One region of the Janthinobacterium sp. CG_23.4 genome, then DNA from elsewhere that is predicted to be linked to it. Evidence: predicted binding sites of a transcription regulator. Region 1 holds the regulator's gene; each other region holds the start of a gene.
The links. The regulator FNR, encoded in region 1, switches genes on or off when oxygen is low (the NO sensors DNR and NnrR bind a similar motif). The targets are predictions, from matches to a motif close to TTGATNNNNATCAA.
Positions count from the first base shown of each region.

Region 2: the regulator FNR is predicted to act here: its motif matches at 1,474-1,487, upstream of cydD (thiol reductant ABC exporter subunit CydD).
Region 3: the regulator FNR is predicted to act here: its motif matches at 2,967-2,980, upstream of H4V96_RS07985 (ribonucleoside triphosphate reductase).

Region 1 covers NZ_JARXUX010000001.1:4,926,494-4,932,631, forward strand. Annotated here, with positions in the region: gene H4V96_RS22030 (response regulator) at 1-1,000, opposite strand, end outside; gene fnr (fumarate/nitrate reduction transcriptional regulator Fnr) at 1,240-1,998, shown strand; gene H4V96_RS22040 (FixH family protein) at 2,108-2,632, opposite strand; gene ccoG (cytochrome c oxidase accessory protein CcoG) at 2,780-4,165, opposite strand; gene ccoP (cytochrome-c oxidase, cbb3-type subunit III) at 4,165-5,085, opposite strand; gene H4V96_RS22055 (cbb3-type cytochrome c oxidase subunit 3) at 5,078-5,290, opposite strand; gene ccoO (cytochrome-c oxidase, cbb3-type subunit II) at 5,292-5,906, opposite strand; gene ccoN (cytochrome-c oxidase, cbb3-type subunit I) at 5,922-6,138, opposite strand, start outside.
Region 2 covers NZ_JARXUX010000001.1:1,879,214-1,885,351, forward strand. Annotated here, with positions in the region: gene glmM (phosphoglucosamine mutase) at 1-113, shown strand, start outside; tRNA gene H4V96_RS08560 (tRNA-Pro) at 222-298, shown strand; tRNA gene H4V96_RS08565 (tRNA-Arg) at 391-465, shown strand; gene H4V96_RS08570 (hypothetical protein) at 546-725, opposite strand; gene H4V96_RS08575 (GbsR/MarR family transcriptional regulator) at 856-1,413, opposite strand; gene cydD (thiol reductant ABC exporter subunit CydD) at 1,552-3,288, shown strand; gene H4V96_RS08585 (ATP-binding cassette domain-containing protein) at 3,285-4,970, shown strand; gene H4V96_RS08590 (cytochrome ubiquinol oxidase subunit I) at 5,091-6,138, shown strand, end outside.
Region 3 covers NZ_JARXUX010000001.1:1,752,176-1,758,313, reverse strand. Annotated here, with positions in the region: gene H4V96_RS08000 (peptidase U32 family protein) at 1-894, opposite strand, end outside; gene H4V96_RS07995 (hypothetical protein) at 1,058-1,285, shown strand; gene H4V96_RS07990 (IS4 family transposase) at 1,576-2,832, shown strand; gene H4V96_RS07985 (ribonucleoside triphosphate reductase) at 3,076-4,824, shown strand; gene nrdD (anaerobic ribonucleoside-triphosphate reductase) at 4,821-5,021, shown strand; gene H4V96_RS07975 (anaerobic ribonucleoside-triphosphate reductase activating protein) at 5,011-5,718, shown strand; gene H4V96_RS07970 (Pls/PosA family non-ribosomal peptide synthetase) at 5,867-6,138, shown strand, end outside.

The sequences.
Region 1 (6,138 bases):
GTACCGGGCTGAAACGGCTACCGCTGGTGCGCAGCGCTTGCAGGGTGTCGCGCAGGCGTACCAGCGGCGACAGCAGGCGCACGGTAAGCCAGCCCAGAACAAAAGCGGCCAGCAGCGAAGCGAGGATGCCCCACAGCACCAGCCGGTACAGCACACCATCGAACGGCTCGAAGGCATCATCGACGGGCAGCGAGGTAGCCAGCAGCCAGTTCACCGATTTCAGGCGCTTGAAGCTGTTGACGGCCGTGATGCCGCGGCTGTCGGTGCTGATCATGCTGCCTTCGCCATCTTGTTTCAGCAGCGCGGTGGTCGCCAGATTGGTGTCCGGCTGGCGCGGCTGCAGCAAACGGCTGGGGTCGGGGTGCAGCACGTAGCGCGGCACGGCGCCGCGCGTGAGAATCGAGTAATAGCCGTTCTTGCCGATTTTTTCCGAGCGCAGGCGCCCCAGCAGGTTGTCCTTGTACAAACGCAGCACGCCGACCACCATGCCGGCCACCTGGCCATCGGCGGCCATGACGGGTGCGACCATTTGCACGATGGGCATGCCGCTCGACTTGCTCAGCATTGGCTCGGTGATCATGGGTAGGCGCGTGCGCAGGACGGTCTGGAAATACTCGCGCTCGGTGACGTTGATGCCTGCGCGCCCCTTGACGAGCGGCATGTCGGCCACGATGGCGCCTTGCGCGTCGAGTACCAGTACATCGTCGAACAGGACTAGCATCGAGCGCCGCGTATAGTATTGGCGCAATTGGGCGGGCTGTGCGATCAATTCCGGCGGCTGCTGCCTGGCCGTCAGGGTGACAATCTGCAGCAGCATGCCCAGCTTGTCGTCGAGCTCGGCAGCGGTACGCGTGATCAGCGAGTATTGCTGGCCCAGCAGTACTTGGCTGAAGTCGTCGCGCATGTGCTGCACCTGGATCATGGTGACCAGCGCGATCATGGCGATCGAGGTCAGGCTGGTGGCCAGGGCGACTTTTGCTTTAATGCCGAGAGGCTTCATGATGTCCTTTTGAGTACCGGGCGGCACAGACGGCAGATAACGCCTTCAAGAATTCTCCTATCAATACATTAACTTTGCAAGCGGCGCTGAGTAAATTGCCCTCCCCGTATGGGCTTTTGACGATGTTGCCATATAATTAAAGGATGGACGTCGTTTATTCACCGAAATTACGCTGAAATTGGCACACGGCAACTCTGTATGCAGTAAACTTGTTATTGCATTTTCTAAAAGGTACCGACATGACTGAAGCGCTCCTCACTCTCACCTTGCCCGCAGTGAACGTGGAAGCATTGCGTGCGCGATGTTCGACTTGCAGCATGCATCAATTGTGCCTGCCGATGGGTCTCGATGTGGGCGACATGGACAGGCTAGACCAGATCATCGGCCGTCGTCGCAAGATTGTGCGTGGTGCCTCGCTGTTTCGCATCGGCGATTCGTTCCAGAACTTGTACGCGATTCGTCTGGGGCATTTCAAGACGTACCAGATCAATCCTGGCGGCGAAGAGCAAGTGACGGGTTTTCAGATGGCCGGCGAACTGCTGGGCATGGATGCCATCAGCGCCGACCGCCACCACTGTAATGCGGTGGCGCTGGAAGATAGTGAAGTGTGTGAAATTCCATTTTCCAGCCTGGAACAATTGCTGGGTAATATGCCAACCTTGCTGCGCCATTTCCATCGCATGATGAGTCAGGAAATCACGCGCGAGCAAAGTGTCATGCTGTTACTGGGCAATATGCAGGCGACCCAGCGTTTTGCCGCCTTTATCGTCAACTTGGCTTCGCGTTATGAAGCGCGCGGCTATTCGGCCAGCAAATTTCAGCTGCGCATGTCGCGCGAGGAAATTGGTAACTACCTGGGGTTGACCATCGAGAGCGTCAGCCGCTTATTGTCGAAGTTTAAGAAGGAAGGCTGGCTGCGCGTTTCCAACCGCGAGATCGAGATCTTGCAGCCGGCAATATTGAAGGCCATTACGGCCGGCACGGACGCCTGCAAATAATAGCACCGTCAAAACCTGCTGCGCGTCGCGCTTTGCGGCCTGAGATGCTCGCTGTGCTCTTAGCCACAAATCACTGCCGCTCGCTACGGTTTTTTCCCGGCGCTGTACGTTATAGTTCTGCATCCGCCTGCAGCGCGATGCTGCGCTGCAGTGGCCAGGTCCAGATGCCGGACAGGCGCCACTCGCGTTTGTCGTTTTCCACCAGCACTTGCCAGCGGCTGCGCTCTAGCATCGGTAGCGCTACTGAGAAGTTGCCGGCCGCATCGGGCTGCACCAGTAGCTTGATATCTTTTTCCGGCAGGGTCGCATGCGCCAGGTGCAGCTGCAACGGACCCTGGTAAGCCTTGCCGACGCTGCGCACGGAACCACTGAGACGCGCCGACGCCACGTCATAGGACAGGCTGGTAGCCATCGCCAGCTTGCTGGCGACCGTGTCGCGTCGCAAGTCCTGGTTGATGGCCTTACCCTGCTTGTAATAATCGCCCACCACCAGCGCATCGGGCTGCGTAAACGCGATATACGCCATGCAGCTGCCAACGACCATGGACAGGCCGGGACCGATCATCAGCAGCCAAGGCCAGCGATGCTTGTACCATGGTGCAACGGGTGCTTGCAGCTTGAGGCTGTCGGACATTTTGTTCTCCTTGAGGGCAGGCCCTTTGGGCCTGACCCCAGCTTTTGCTTCTGGGTTGAAAATAAAGTAAAGCTAACGCATGTTTGATGCTGGCCCAACGGCGAAATGCCGGGGTCAGACCCGAGGGATCTGACCCCAACATCAACCTTAGCGCGGCACGATGAATACCGCGCCTTCACGCACATGCAACGCTGGGTTATCCAGCGAGTGCAATTCGATGGCAATCTTGTTCGAGCCCTTCTCGCCGACACCGTGCGGCACGCGCAGGCGGATGGGCCAGCCCAGCGTTTCCGTCGGCTGTAACGTCACCTCTTCGCGCGTCAGCAAGGTCAGGCCCGGCAAGCCGGAAACGCTGATTTTAAAATGCTGAGTTTGCTCCGAGGTATTCATGATTTGCAAGCGGTAAACGTTCTCGACCATGCCGTCTTCCACTTCGCGACCCATCGAACCGCGGTCGCGGATGACGTCCATTTTCAGGGGGGTGCGCAGGGCCAGTGAGGTACACACGGCGATGATGATCAGCCCCAGGATGGCGGTGTAGATCAGTACGCGCGGGCGCGTGGCGCGCTGGCGGATTTGCTGCGAACTGAAGTTGTTTTCCATCGCATGGTCGGTACTGTAGCGTACCAGTCCGCGCGGCCGGTCGACCTTATCCATCACGCTGTTGCAGGCATCGACGCAGGCGGCGCAGCCGATGCATTCATACTGCAGGCCGTTGCGAATATCGATACCGGTCGGACACACTTGCACGCACAGGGTGCAGTCGATGCAGTCGCCCAGCTTGTCGTTGTTGCCGGCCTTCTTGCTCATGGCACCACGCGGTTCGCCGCGTTTGGCATCGTAGGTGATGATCAGGGTATCCTGGTCGAACATGGCGCTCTGGAAGCGCGCGTAGGGGCACATGTATTTGCACACCTGCTCGCGCAGCCAGCCCGCGTTGCCGTAGGTTGCCAGGCTGTAGAACAAGACCCAGAACCATTCCCAGGGACCGAAATCGAGGGTGATCACCTCGTGCGCCAGTTCCTTGATCGGCGTGAAATAGCCGACAAAAGTAAAGCCCGTCCACAGGGCGATGGCGCCCCACACCAAGTGCTTGGCCGTCTTCTTGACAACCTTGCGCACGGAGGGGCCTTGCTTGTCGAGGGCCATGCGCGCGCTGCGCGTGCCCTCGATTTTGCGTTCGACCCACAAGAAGATTTCCGTGTAGACCGTTTGCGGGCAGGAGAAGCCGCACCATACCCGCCCGGCGAGGGCTGTGACAAGGAACAAGGAATACGCACAGATGATCAGCAGAGCCGCCAGATAGATGAAATCCTGGGGCCACAGCACGACGCCAAAAATGTAGAACTTGCGCGTGGTCAAATCGAACAGCAGGGCTTGCCTGCCACTCCAGGTCAACCATGGCAAGCCGTAGAACGCCAGCTGGGTAAGCCAGACACATACCCAGCGCCAGGTAGCGTAGCGTCCTTTGGCCTCGCGAGGGTAGATTTGCTCGCGGGCCGCATACATCTTGATGACTTGAGGGTCTGACATTATTTCACGGGTGTCTGTGGATTCGACAGGCTCCAGACGTACGCCGACAGCACGTGCACTTTCGATTCCCCAAGGAAATCGTTGAAGGCCGGCATGGCGTTATTGCGCCCCTTGCGTATGGTTTCCATGATGGTATCGGCGCTGCCGCCGTACAGCCAGATCTTGTCCGTCAGGTTAGGCGAACCCAGCATCTGGTTGCCCTTCGCATCGGCACCATGGCAAGCCATGCAGGCGCCGAACTTGGCCTTGCCCAATACCGACTTGACCGGGTCCGAGGTCGAACCGGACAGGCTCAGCACATAATGGGCCACGTTCTCGACATCCTTTTCGGAGCCCAGGGCGGCACCCATCGGTGGCATCTGCCCATTGCGGCCGTGCATGATGGTCGTCTTGATGACGTCAGGTTCGCCGCCATACAGCCAATCCTTGTCAGTCAGGTTAGGGAAGCCCTTGTTGCCGCGTGCATCCGAACCGTGGCATTGCGCGCAGTAGGTCAGGAACAAACGCTGGCCGATGGCTTGCGCCTGCGGATCGGCGGCCACCGTCTTCAAGTCCTGGCTCAGGTACTTGTTGAACAGGGGACCGTAGTCGGCTTCCGCTTTCTTCAGCTCTTCCTCGTACTGGCCTGTCGATTTCCAGCCCAGGCTACCGGCATAGTTGCCCAGGCCCGGATACAGGAACAGATATGCCAGGGCGAAGACGATGGTGATGTAGAACAACCACATCCACCAGCGCGGCATCGGCGTATTGAGTTCCTTCAAGTCCTCGTCCCAGACGTGGCCCGTGGTGCCATCGGCAGGGGCACCGGCAGCCACTTTGACCTTCGACTGCGAGTACAGCAGCACGCCGCAGCCGATGATGCCCAGCAAGGACAATACGATGATGTAAATATTCCAGAAGCCATTGGTAAAGTCAGCCATGGTTGCGCTCCCCTTGTGCCGGCACGGGCATAGATACCGGCGCGGCCGGATAGTCGAGCGCTTCGTCGTCGAACGGCAGGTTCGCCGCCGCGTCAAAGTCGCTATTGCTGCGGCTGAAAGTCCACCACAGGATGCCTGCGAACGTCGTAAAGGAAACCACCGTCATGACGCTGCTGGCGCTGTCAAACAGGTTGTCGATTGCCATGCTAATTCCTTGTTTTAATTAATGTGCCGAGGCCTTGCAGATAGGCGACCAGGGCGTCCTCTTCGGTCTTGTCCTGCAGCTGTGCCGGACCGGCCGTGATTTCTTCATCGCTGTATGGCTGGCCCAGGCGTTTCAGGGCGCGCATCTTCGGCATGATGTCGTCAGGCACCAGTTTGGTCTTCGCCAGCCATGGGTAGGCTGGCATGTTCGACTCGGGCACCACGTCGCGCGGGTTGTTCAAGTGCGTGCGGTGCCATTCATCGCTGTAGCGGGCACCCACGCGGGCCAGGTCCGGCCCCGTGCGCTTGGAACCCCACTGGAACGGACGGTCATACACGAACTCGCCAGCGACCGAATAATGGCCATAGCGTTCCGTTTCCGCGCGCAGCGGACGCACCATCTGCGAGTGGCAGTTGTAGCAGCCTTCGCGCACGTAAATGTCGCGGCCCGCCAGGCGTAGCGGCGAGTACGGCTTCAGGCCGGCGATCGGTTCCGTCGTGCTCTTCTGGAAGAACAGGGGAACGATCTCGACGGCGCCACCGACGCTGATCACTAGCGTGACCAGGGCGATCAGCAGCCAGGGGTTTTTCTCAATCCATGCATGTGAAAATTTCATTTGCTTTCGCTCCTATCAGGCGTGCGCCGCGTTCAGTTCTGGAATGCGGGCGACGGGGAGTTTGCTGCCGCGCAAGGTCATCCAGGTGTTGTAGCCCATGATGCACATACCCGACAGGTACAGCAGGCCACCGCCCACGCGCACCACATAGTACGGATACGTTGCTTTCACGCTCTCGACAAAGGTGTAGGTCAGGGTGCCGTCCGGATTGACCGCACGCCACATCAGGCCC
Region 2 (6,138 bases), 3.0 Mb from region 1:
TGCTGATCCGCGCTTCGGGCACCGAACCGTTGATACGCGTCATGGTGGAAGCCAAGCATAAGGACAAGGCCGAGTCGATGGCGCGCCGCATTGCCGATAAAGTCAGCGCTTAAGCAGGAAAGTGCTGGACAGGCCAGGGCAGGGCAGGCGCGATAGGTATTTCCATCTAATTCGTCTATGCCAATTGACGAAATTGCTTGGGGGCGTTATTATCTTTTCTGCGGAGTGTGGCGCAGCCCGGTAGCGCACCTGGTTTGGGACCAGGGGGTCCAAGGTTCGAATCCTTGTACTCCGACCAAAGTCATAAGCGGGCTGTCAGAAATGACAGCCCGTTTTCTATTCTGCGCAGGCATTTCATGGCTGGCGCATGAATTGAAATACTGCACCTTTCCGCCCATCGTTCAACGGATAGGACAACGGTCTTCTAAACCGTGAATGGGGGTTCGATTCCCTCTGGGCGGACCAGTTCATACTGGTCACACAGCATGCGCCATGAGTCGGCCGCACTGCATCTTCCCCTCGTGATTTGCGTTTCGCGTATCAGCTCACGGCTGCGCAAACAGCAGCACGCTCAGTAAATACACCAGCGGCGCCGAGCATAGCAGGGCAGACAATACCGACAGCTTTTTTTTGCTCGCCCGACGCGCGAGGCGCAGCCGTTCTCGTGCCGGCAAATGCTCGCGTAGCACGCTACGTGCGCGAGACTGGAATGGGGATTCATGCATGGATGCTCCTTCGCAAGGTTGGCTGTCGTGCCAACGAGCATAGCCAGAGCGGTATAAAGATGGTGTAAATAGTCAGCTGCTGCGCGTATGCGGCGTGTATACGTGGCGCCGCTGCAGGCGCATGCGGGCCTTATTTTTCGTCGTCGTGGGGGCTCTTGCCGAACAGGCGGTCCTTGGCATTGAGCAGCTTTTGCATCTTGGCGCCCATTTTCATCAGTTGCGCCATCGATTCGGGCGATAGGCGCTGCAAGTCGTCGAACCAGGTGTTGGCCAGGTTAACCAGTTCATACATTTCGCGCATGCGCTCTTGTGCATACTGGTCGCCGGCTTGCGTGGCCGGTGCCAGCAGCGATTCGCGCAGCACCGTCAGGGTCGGTGCCACTTCGCGGCGGCGCCGTTCGGCGGCCACGACGCGGAAGATTTGCCATACATCGCCCAGCGAGGAAAAATACTCGCGTCGGTCGCCCGGAATGCGCGACTGGCGTATCAAGCCCCAGCCCTGCAACTCCTTTAAGCCGATGCTGACGTTCGAGCGGGAAAAACTCAGGTGCTCCGCAATTTCGTCCGCGTGCAAAGGATGTTCTGCGACAAATAACAAGGCATACACTTGCCCCACCGTACGGTTAAAGCCCCAGCGGCTGCCCATCTCGCCGAAATGGCTGACAAAGGTCAGGATCAGCGGCGTCATTTGAATATGTTGAGTTTTCATAATTATCTGGATTTTTTCACGCCATTCGGGTGGGGTCAATTGATATATGTCATGTTTCGCAGTATTATACTAAGAATCGAATTTACAGAAAATTCTGAAAACTCAAGAAGTATAGATATGCCTAACCTGTCACCACTGCCGTCCCCGCCCCTATCCTTGCCCCGCTTTGTTCTTCCCCGTGTCGCCAGCCTGGCGCAAGGTGGCGCCGCCTTGCTGTGGCTGCCGCAAGCGGCCTTGCTGGCCTGGGCCGTACAAGCCATGCAGGGCGGTGCACTCTGGCGCGCGGCCCTGCTGCCGGCCGCTGGCGTGCTGCTGCTGGGCGTGCTGCGCGCCGGCTGCGAAGCGTGGGGTGCGCGGCGCATGTATGCGGCGGCGCGCGAGCACCTGTCTACCTTGCGCGTCCAGGTGGCGCAAGCGCTGGCGCGCCGTTCGCCGCTCGATCGCCAGCGCGCGCAGTCGGGCCAGGCGGCCAGCGTCATCGCCGAGCAGGCCGAAGCCATCGTGCCCTACCTGGTGCGCTACAAGCCGGCGCGCTGGAAAGTGTTGCTCGTGCCGCTAGTGATCCTTGCTGTGGTGACACCGCTGTCGTGGATTGCCGCCTTGATCTTGCTCGTTGCCGCCCCCCTGATTCCCGTCTTCATGGCGCTGGTGGGCATGGGCGCGCAAGCGGCCAGCCGCGCGCAGATGGTGGAAATGGGCAGCATGAACGCCTTCCTGCTGGATCGGCTGCGCGGCCTGGCCACTCTGCGCGCCTTGGGCGCCGTCGACGCCACGGCCGAGCGGCTCGATGCCTCGTCGCAATCGGTGCGTCGGCGCACGATGCTCGTGCTGCGCATCGCCTTCCTGTCGTCCGCCGTGCTGGAACTGTTTTCCGCGCTGGGCGTTGCCATGGCGGCGGCGTTTATTGGCTTCTCCTTGCTCGGCAGCATCAATTTCGGCACCTGGGGCCGGGAACTCAGCCTGGGGCAGGGCTTGTTCATCTTGCTGCTGGCGCCCGCATTCTTCGAGCCGCTGCGCGAGCTGGCCGCCGTCTGGCACGACAAGGCGGCCGGCGAAGCGGGGCTGGCCGGTTTGCATGACCTGGTGGCCGATGGCGTGCCCCTGCCTGGCGCCGGCATGCCAGCAGCTGCCGTCTCCGCCGCCGCCATGGCGCTGGCGCCGCCGCCCGCCGTCGACGTCCGTGAGCTGCGCTTTGCTCACCCTGGCGAAGCGCGCGTATTCGACGGCTTCGATTTGACCGTGCATGCCGGCGAACACGTGGCCTTGCTCGGTGCCAGCGGCGCCGGCAAGACTACCTTGCTCTCGTTGTTGGCTGGCTTGCTGCCCGCCAGCGGCGGCGAGATCCGCATCGGCGGCGTGCGCCTGAACGACAGCACGGTCAATACTTTGCGCCAGCGCATGGCCTGGATGGGCCAGCGTGCGCACGTGTTTGCCGCCTCCGTCAGCCAGAACGTGACGCTGGGCCGCGCTGGCGCGAACGCCGCGCAAGTGACGCAGGCTTTGCATCTGGCCGACCTGGCCGCCGTGGCTCAGGCGCAACCGGCCGTCATGCTCAGCGATGGGGGCCAGGGCCTGTCCGGCGGCGAAGCGGTGCGCCTGGCGTTGGCCCGCGTGGCCCTGCACCCGCATGCCGACCTGTTGCTGGTCGATGAACCGACGGCCCACCTCGATAGTGAGACGGCGGCGCGCGTCACGGACGCCTTGCTGGCGTTGGCAAGGGGCAAAACCATGATCGTCGCCACGCACGACCCCGTGCTGGCTGGCCGCCTGCAGCGCACGGTGCAGGTCGATGTGCAGGCGCACATGCAGGCGCAGCCGCAGCCGCAGGCACAGAAGGAAGAAGGACGCGCATGAAAACTTCCTTCATGCGCCATCGCGTCCTGCGGCAATTGCTGCTGGCCCAGCCCGGCAAATTGATTGCTGGCGCCATGCTGGCGGCCCTGACGGCGGTAGCCGGCATGGCCTTGCTGGGTTTGTCTGGCTGGTTCATCACTGCCACCTCGCTTGCTGGCCTGCATGCGTCCACCGCCGTGCTGTTCGACGTGTTCGGCCCGTCGGCCGGCATCCGCCTGCTCGCCATCGGCCGCACGGGCTCGCGCTATGCGGAGCGTCTCGTCACGCACGACGCCACCTTCGCCGCCCTGGCCAGCATCCGCGTGCAACTGTTCCGTGCCTGGTCGCGCCCGGAAGCGGCCAGTCGCTTGCTGCGCCAGCCTGCCAAGCTGCTGTTCCGCTTGACGGCCGATATCGATGCGCTCGAAGCGCTGTATTTGCGCCTGCTGGTGCCGGCCTTTACGGCGCTGTGCGTGGCCTTGCTGGCCGGCATCGCGCTGGGCGTGCTGCAGTGGCAGCTGGGCTTGGGCCTGGCCGCGTGGCTGCTGGCGGCCGGCGGCGGCATCAGCTCGGTTGTGGCGCAGCGTGCCCGCCGTCCCGCCATCCTGCGCTCGCGCGCCATCGAAAAATTACGTTCCGGCAGCATCGACCTGATGGCCGGCCAGACGGACCTGGTGATGGCGGGCCGCATCGAGGCCCAATGCGCGGCGCTGGGACAGATCGACCGCTCGCTGGCGCAAGCCGATTTCGCCTTGCTGCGCCTCGATACGGCGGCCAGTGCCGCGTATGGCGTGGCCGCCAGCGTGACCTTGGCCGGCGTGCTGCTGGCCGTGGCCGCGCTGGTGCAGCAGCAGGCGCTGAACCTGCCGCTGGCGGCGCTGGCCTTGCTGATTGCCCTGACGGCCGTGGAACCGTTTGCGGGACTGCGCCGTGGCGCGCTGGAAGCGGGTCGCATGCTGCTGGCCATGCGCCGTCTGGCGCCGTGCCTGGCAAGCCTGGAACAGTCACCGCTGTCGCCCGCCGCAGCCGCAAACGGCTTGCGCCTGGAACGCATCAGTGCCGCGCATGCGGGCAGCGATGTCGCCATTTTGCATGACGTCTCGCTGCACATCGCGCACGGTGAGCGCGTGGCCTTGATCGGTCCCAGTGGCGCGGGCAAGTCGACATTGCTGGCCATCGCCGCGCGCGAGCTGGCACCGCTGTCGGGGATCGTCAGCGCCTCGCGCGCCTGTCTGTTTACGCAGAAGACGGAACTATTCCAGGACAGCCTGCGCGACAACCTGCGCCTGGCCGACCCGTCCGCCAGCGATGCGCAGCTGTGGGCGGCGCTGCAGGCGGCCGGCCTGGAGGGGGACGTGCGGGCCTTGGCGGGCGGCCTCGATACGCTGCTGGGCGAGGGTGGCCTGGGCTTGTCGGGTGGCCAGGCGCGGCGCTTGGCGTTGGCGCGCCTGTGCCTGCACGAATCGACCTTGTGGCTGCTGGACGAAGCCACCGAGGCACTCGATGCACCGGTGGCAATCGATGTCTTGCAGCGCCTGCGCGCGCGCAGCGACGGGCGCACTCTGCTGATCGCCACCCACTTGCGGCGCGAGGCGGCGCTGGCGGACCGGCTGCTCAGCCTGCGCGATGGCCGCATCGTCGCTGACGTGCGCCGTGGCACGCCGGATTTCGAGGCAGCGCTGGCGCGCTTGCGCGGTGATTGAAGAACGATAGGGGAGACACAGGCGGCGCTGCTCGGCAGTTTTGCCACATGGGCGTCTATCGACTAGCAACAGAAAAATGTCAATTTTGCAATTAAAGTAGGGAAACACCAAGGAAATTATATGGACTTCGATATTGTCGCTTTATCCAGACTGCAGTTCGCGCTGACAGCTTTGTACCATTTTATATTTGTTCCGCTGACCTTAGGCCTGTCCGTGATCCTCGCCATCATGGAGACGGTCTACGTGATGACAAACCGCACCATCTGGCGCGACATGACCAAGTTCTGGGGTGTCTTGTTCGGTATTAACTTCGCCATGGGCGTGGCGACGGGCATCGTCATGGAATTCCAGTTCGGCATGAACTGGAGCTATTACAGCCACTATGTGGGCGATATTTTCGGCGCGCCGCTGGCCATCGAGGGCTTGATGGCCTTCTTCCTGGAAGCGACCTTCGTCGGCCTGTTCTTCTTCGGCTGGGACAAGCTGTCCAAGCGCGGCCACCTGGTCACGACCTGGCTGGTGGCCATCGGCTCGAACTTCTCGGCCCTGTGGATATTGATTGCCAACGGCTGGATGCAAAATCCCGTCGGTGCGGCCTTCAATCCACAGACCATGCGCATGGAAGTGACCGATTTCGGTGCCGTGCTGACGAATCCTGTCGCCCAAGCGAAATTCGTCCATACTGTTTCGGCCGGTTACACGGCAGCGGCGATTTTCGTGCTGGGTATTTCCGCCTGGTATCTGTTGAAGGGCCGTCACGTACAACTGGCCAAGCGCTCGATGACGGTGGCCGCCTCGTTCGGCCTGGCCGCCACGCTGTCGGTACTGGTGCTGGGCGACGAAAGCGGCTACCTGTCGTCCGAACATCAAAAGATGAAACTGGCCGCCATCGAAGCGATGTGGACCACGGAGCCGGCGCCCGCCGCCTTCACCGCCTTCGGTTTTCCTGACGCGACAGCGCGCGAGACGCATTACGCGGTGCACATCCCGATGGTGATGGGCTTGATCGGCACGCGTTCGCTGACGACGGAAATTCCCGGCATCGAGCAGTTGGTCGAGCGCGGCCAATTGCTGATCCAGGATGGCATCAAGGCGTATGACGCGCTGCAAACCATCCGCAGCGTGGCGCCGGGCGCGCCCGTGCCGCAGGAGGCGAGCGATATGTTCG
Region 3 (6,138 bases), 3.2 Mb from region 1:
CGTCACCTGCGCCACGTAGGCGGGACTGCGCTGGCGCCCTTCGATTTTCACGGCACGCACGCCCATGGCGATCAGTTGCGGCAGCAGCGCCAGGGTATTCAAGCTGGCCGGCTCCTCGATCGCGTAATACACTTCGCCATTGACTTCGAAACGCCCCTTGCACAGAGTCGGATAGCTGGCGTTTTCAGCCGGTGCGTAGCGCTCGATCAGCACGCCGTTCAAGCGCGACTCCAGACCGTTCGGTGTTTCCAGCCAGCGCACGGCCTTCGCTGGCGAGCATACGCCGTGGGTGTTCGGCGCCTCGCCCGTCGCATACGACGACAGTGCGCAGCGCCCTTCGACCATGACGCACAAGCTGCCGAAGCCGAACACCTCGATCTCCACCGCGGTCTTGCTGATCAGTTGTTCCACCTGCGCCATCGACAGCACGCGCGGCAGCACGGCGCGGGAGATGCCGAAGTGTTCGTGATAGAAGTTGATGGCTTCATAATTCGTGGCCGAGCCCTGCACCGACAGGTGCAGGCGCAGCTGCGGCTGGTGCTGGGCGGCGTAGGCCATCAGACCTGGATCGGCGACGATTATGGCGTCGATGCCCGACGCGGCGGCGCGGTCGATGGCGCTGCGCCACACGGCCCAGTTATGCGCCTGCGGATAGGTATTTAGTGCCAGCAGCACCTTGCGTCCGTACTGGTGGGCGTAGCGCACCCCCTCGGCGATGGCCTTCTCGTCGAAGTTGAGGCCGGCGAAATTGCGCGCATTGGTGGCGTCGCGAAAGCCCAGATAAACGGTGTCGGCGCCATTATCGACGGCCGCTTTCAGGGCGGGCAAGCTGCCGGCAGGGCAAACCAGTTCCAATGGTCCGGCTACGCAGGGGGCGGTGGTTGCTTCAAGCATCATGCTGTTCTCAGTCCTGTATCGGCTCAGGTGCACACTATAGCCCCGCCCATGCTGCCCAGTCGTTGATGCAGGTGAAGGAATACATGCATGGCTGGCGCACCTTCAACTTGCTTGACCTGGCTGTAAAATGCCCATCTTTCCTCCTGTTTGAAGGCCCACCATGCCCCGCAAAGCGCTGCTGATTTTCCTGCTGACCGTGTTCGCGCGCCGCCAACGGCCGCAGTTGCATCAGGTCGCCATCTTCGAGGCGCGCATGGCCAGCTGGAGCACCTATACGCCGCTGGAAATCTGCGCCCGGGTGCTGCCCACCTCTGTCACCAGCATCGCCGCCTTCTTTTGCGCGAGCTGGCTGGTCCTGCGCGAAACGCGCTGGAACAAAACCGCCTGAGGCGTAATGCCGTTCAGTTAGTGTGTTAGTGATGCTATTTTTAGCCCAAGAACCAGGACAGGGGTCGGTCACTTCGTGATCGGAATGTGCTCCATTGAAGCACATTCCCCCGGCGGGTCCGACCCAATCCACCCAAGTTAAGGAGCAAGCCCGCGCAATTGCTGGCAATTCAATGAAATAGTGCTTGACGTGGCACTGGCTTTGCGCGGCCGCCGCCTTGCTGACCTCTCTTTTTTCGACAGCGGCAAGGCGGCGGCCAATGAAGGTCTTTTGATCTTCATTGGCCCTTCATGTCGCTCGCTTCCTTGCTGTCCGATTTCTCCGACCATCTTCAATCCGACCAGTTTCGGCTTAGCGCCCGCCATCCTGATCATCCGATGGCGTTTCAACGTCGCCGCAAACTGCCGCTGCCATCCTTGGTGGCGCTCATGCTCACCGGCATGCGCAAGAGCGTGCAAACCGAACTTGATGAATTCTTTGGCCATCTGCAACAGCAGGCGCAACTGACGCACCAGGTGAGCGCCCAGGCTTTCGCTCAGGCACGCTCAAAACTTGCTACCACGGCCATCCCAGAGCTTAACGACTGGCTCATTGCACAAGCACAGCAGCATGGCTACCTGCCGCGCTGGCACGGTTTCAGGCTGGTCGCCGCTGACGCCTCGACCGTTCGCTTTGGCTTGCGCGCCAGCCATGTCAAACGCGCCGCCGTGGCCGATCAACTGGTGTTTGGCTTGTTTCTGCCCGGTGCCGAATTGATGCTCTCGGCCTCGCTATACAGTACCGACGTCGGCGAACGCCAGATGCTGTTCGAACAGCTCGACCAGCTTGGCAAGGAAGATCTGCTGTTGCTGGACCGAGGCTATCCATGTTACTGGATGCCCGCCGTGTTGAACCAGCGCCGCATTGCCTTCTGCATGCGCGTCGAACAGGCGCGCGGTGGCGGCTTTCCCTGCGTCAATCAGTTTCTGAAGTCGGGGCTGCAGGAGCAGATCGTCACGCTGCGGGCGCCGGATCGGCGCGATGCGCTTGACTATGAATGTCCCGCTGAACCGCAGACCGTGCGCCTGATACGCCACGTTGCCTCGACCGGCAAGGTGCGTGTTCTGATGACCAATTTACTGGACGTTGAACAATTCCCTGCCGCATTGTTCGGAGACCTCTACCACCAACGCTGGCGCATTGAGGAAGCCTTCAAGCGCATCAAACACCGCCTCCATCTGGAGCACGTGACGGGACTGTCACAGCAGGCCCTGATGCAGGATCTGGCCGCCAAGGTAATATGCGATAACCTGCAGGCGTTGGCGAGCTGTGCCGCCGGCCAGCAAGATGCATTGCCGACGGACAGACGCATCAACCGCGCCTATGTCCATTCGGTACTCAAGCCGCTCTTGCCATCGTTGCTGCTTGGGCTGGCGGCAGCACACTTGCTTGCCGACGCGCTGGCTCTGATCGCCAAGCGAACGTTTCTACATCGCCCAGGACAATCAAGGTCACGGCAAACCAACGCCTACAAGCCCCATAAATACATGGCCTACAAGGCTGCTTGATGGCAGCCTGTTGCTTAACTTGGGTGGATTGGGGTCCGACCCCAGCTCTTGCCTCTGGGGTTAGCGAATTTACTGGCACTCATAAATCACGCCAAAATCCTTAACTGAACGGCATTACCGCCTGAGGTGGTTTTTTCACCTGGATCAAGGATACGCACAGCGCTTGCACGCCACCTTTGACATCACTACATTTAGTCGATAGTCTTCAAAAAAACACCGTATGTTGTGTTTATTGGAGGTTCCATGGCGACAAATGCAGTTTCCCCCACACGCGGCCAGGTCGATGTCGCCGCGTCCATCAATGAATACCTGGAGCGGCGCGACTGGCGCGTCAACGCCAACGCTAACCAGGGATACTCCCTCGGTGGCCTGATCCTCAATGTGTCGGGCAAGGTCATCGCCAACTACTGGCTGGACCAGGTGTATCCACCGGAAGTGGGCGCGGCGCACCGCGAAGCGGCGCTGCACATCCACGACCTCGACATGCTGGCCGGCTATTGCGCCGGCTGGTCGCTGCGTACCCTGCTGCATGAAGGCTTGAACGGTGTACCAGGAAAAGTTGAGTCAGGCCCGCCGAAACACATGTCGAGCGCCATCGGCCAGATCGTCAATTTCCTCGGCACCCTGCAAAACGAATGGGCCGGCGCGCAGGCGTTCAGCTCCTTCGACACCTATATGGCGCCCTACATCCGCAAGGACAGCCTGCGCTACGAAGACGTGCGCCAATGCATGCAGGAGCTGATCTTCAACCTCAACGTGCCATCGCGCTGGGGCACGCAGACGCCGTTTACCAACCTCACTTTTGACTGGGTTTGCCCGGACGACCTGCGCCAGCAGATTCCCGTCATCGCCGGCCAGGAGATGGACTTCAGCTATGGCGAGCTGCAGGCGGAGATGGACATGATCAACCGCGCGTATATCGAGATCATGATGGCGGGCGACGCCAAGGGCCGCGTCTTCACCTTTCCCATCCCCACCTATAACATTACCGAGGACTTCGACTGGCATAGCGAGAATGCCGAACGGCTGTTCGAGATGACGGCACGCTACGGCTTGCCCTACTTCCAGAATTTCATCAATTCGGAACTCAAGCCGAACATGATCCGCTCCATGTGCTGCCGATTGCAACTGGACTTGCGCGAGCTGCTTAAGCGGGGCAATGGCCTGTTCGGCTCCGCCGAGCAGACCGGCTCCCTGGGCGTGGTGACCATCAACTGCGCGCGCCTGGGCCACCTGTGGCGCGGCGATGAAGTGGCGCTGCTGGCTGACCTGGACCGCCTGCTGGAACTGGGCAAGAAAAGCCTGGAAATCAAGCGCCGCACCATCGAGGACCTGATGCAGCAAGGCTTGTTCCCCTACACGCAGCGCTACCTGGGCACCCTGCGCAACCACTTTTCCACGCTGGGGGTCAATGGCATCAACGAGATGATCCGCAATTTCAGCAGCGACGCGTATGACATCACGACGCCGCAAGGCCATGCGCTGGCCGTACGCCTGCTCGACCATGTGCGCGCCCGCATGGTGGCATTCCAGGAAGAGACGGGCCACATGTACAACCTGGAAGCGACACCGGCCGAGGGCACCACGTACCGCTTTGCCCGCGAAGACCGCAAACGCTATCCGGCCATCGTGCAGGCGGGCACGCCCGAGCAGCCGTATTACACGAACTCGTCGCAGCTGCCCGTGGGCTACACGGACGACCCGTTCGAGGCTTTGGCCATGCAGGACACACTGCAGCGCAAATATACGGGCGGCACGGTACTGCACCTGTACATGACGGAAGCGCTCTCGGACGCCAACGCCTGCCGCGAGCTGGTAAAGCGCGCCCTGAGCCGCTTTTCGCTGCCCTACATCACGCTCACGCCCACGTTTTCCATCTGCCCACGCCACGGCTACCTGGCCGGCAAACATACATTCTGCCCCACCTGCGACGCGGAGCTGATCGCCCGCAAGCAAGCCCACCCTGCTGCATCACTCGAGGAAACGCCATGAATACACGTCCCGACTTCACTCCCGCCATCAGCCTGCTCGACAGCGAACGCCAGCGCTGCGAAATCTGGACCCGGGTGATGGGCTATCACCGCCCCGTCGCCTCGTTCAACATCGGCAAGCAGGGCGAATTCCATGAGCGCCAGTATTTTACGCAAGCGAGCGCCCGGCTTGACCAGCCCGCCCGCGATGGCAGTTGAACTGAAAGTGGGGGGCCTCACGCCCTTTTCCGCCACCGACTATCCGGGCAAGCTGGCGGCCGTGGTCTTCGTGCAGGGCTGCCCCTGGCGTTGCCGCTATTGCCACAATCCCCATTTGCAGCGGCGCACGCCCGAGGGCGCCATGTCCTGGCGCGACGTGCTGGCCTGGCTGCGCCGCCGCGTCGGCCTGCTCGACGCCGTCGTCTTCAGCGGCGGCGAAGCGTGCATGGACCCGGGCCTGGCGCGCGCCATGCATGACGTCAAGGCGCTCGGTTTCAACATCGGCCTGCACACGGCCTGCATTTATCCGCAGCGCCTGCAGGAAGTGCTGCCCCTGCTCGATTGGGTGGGCTTCGACATCAAGGCGCCGTTTGCCCACTATCGTCTTGTGACGGGCGTAGCGGGCAGCGGTGATCCGGCGCGCGCCTGCCTGGACGCCATCCTTGCCAGCGGCGTCGCTTACGAATGCCGCACCACCGCCCACCCGGACTTGCTGCCCGATGCACAGTTGCTGGCCCTGGCCACCACCCTGGCCGCCAAAGGCGTCGACAACTACGTGCTGCAGCAGTTTCGCGCCGAAGGCTGTGCGGACGCGTCGCTGGCCAGCCGCCCCCTGCACGGCTATCCGGCGGCGAGCACTTTGGCGCACATCGGCGCCATGTTTGCGCGATTTACATTCCGTCATCATGGCAGTTGAGCCGATAAGCACATAATTTTGCAAAGCCCGGCAAAATTATTCTTTACACAACACCAAAATGCCTGGCGTACTGTAAGGTATCAACTGTGCTGCGCACCACGCGTAGCGCGTCAGATTCTTCACACCGCATCACAGATAAGCGTCATCCATGAACGAGTTCACCGCAGTCCAGCCAGGCATTCCTTCCACCCACGCCGACATTCTGTACGGCCCGCCGCGACCGGATCTGCTGCGCGAGGAAGTGCTGGCCGACCTGCTCGAGGCGACGGCCCGCCGCTGCCCCGCACAGATCGCCCTGATCGCCGGCGAGCGCCGCATCAGCTACGCCGAACTCGATGCACAGGCCGGCCTGGCCGCGTCGCGCCTGGTGGCCGCTGGCGTCAAGCCCGGCGACATCGTGGGCCTGTGGCTGCCGCGCGG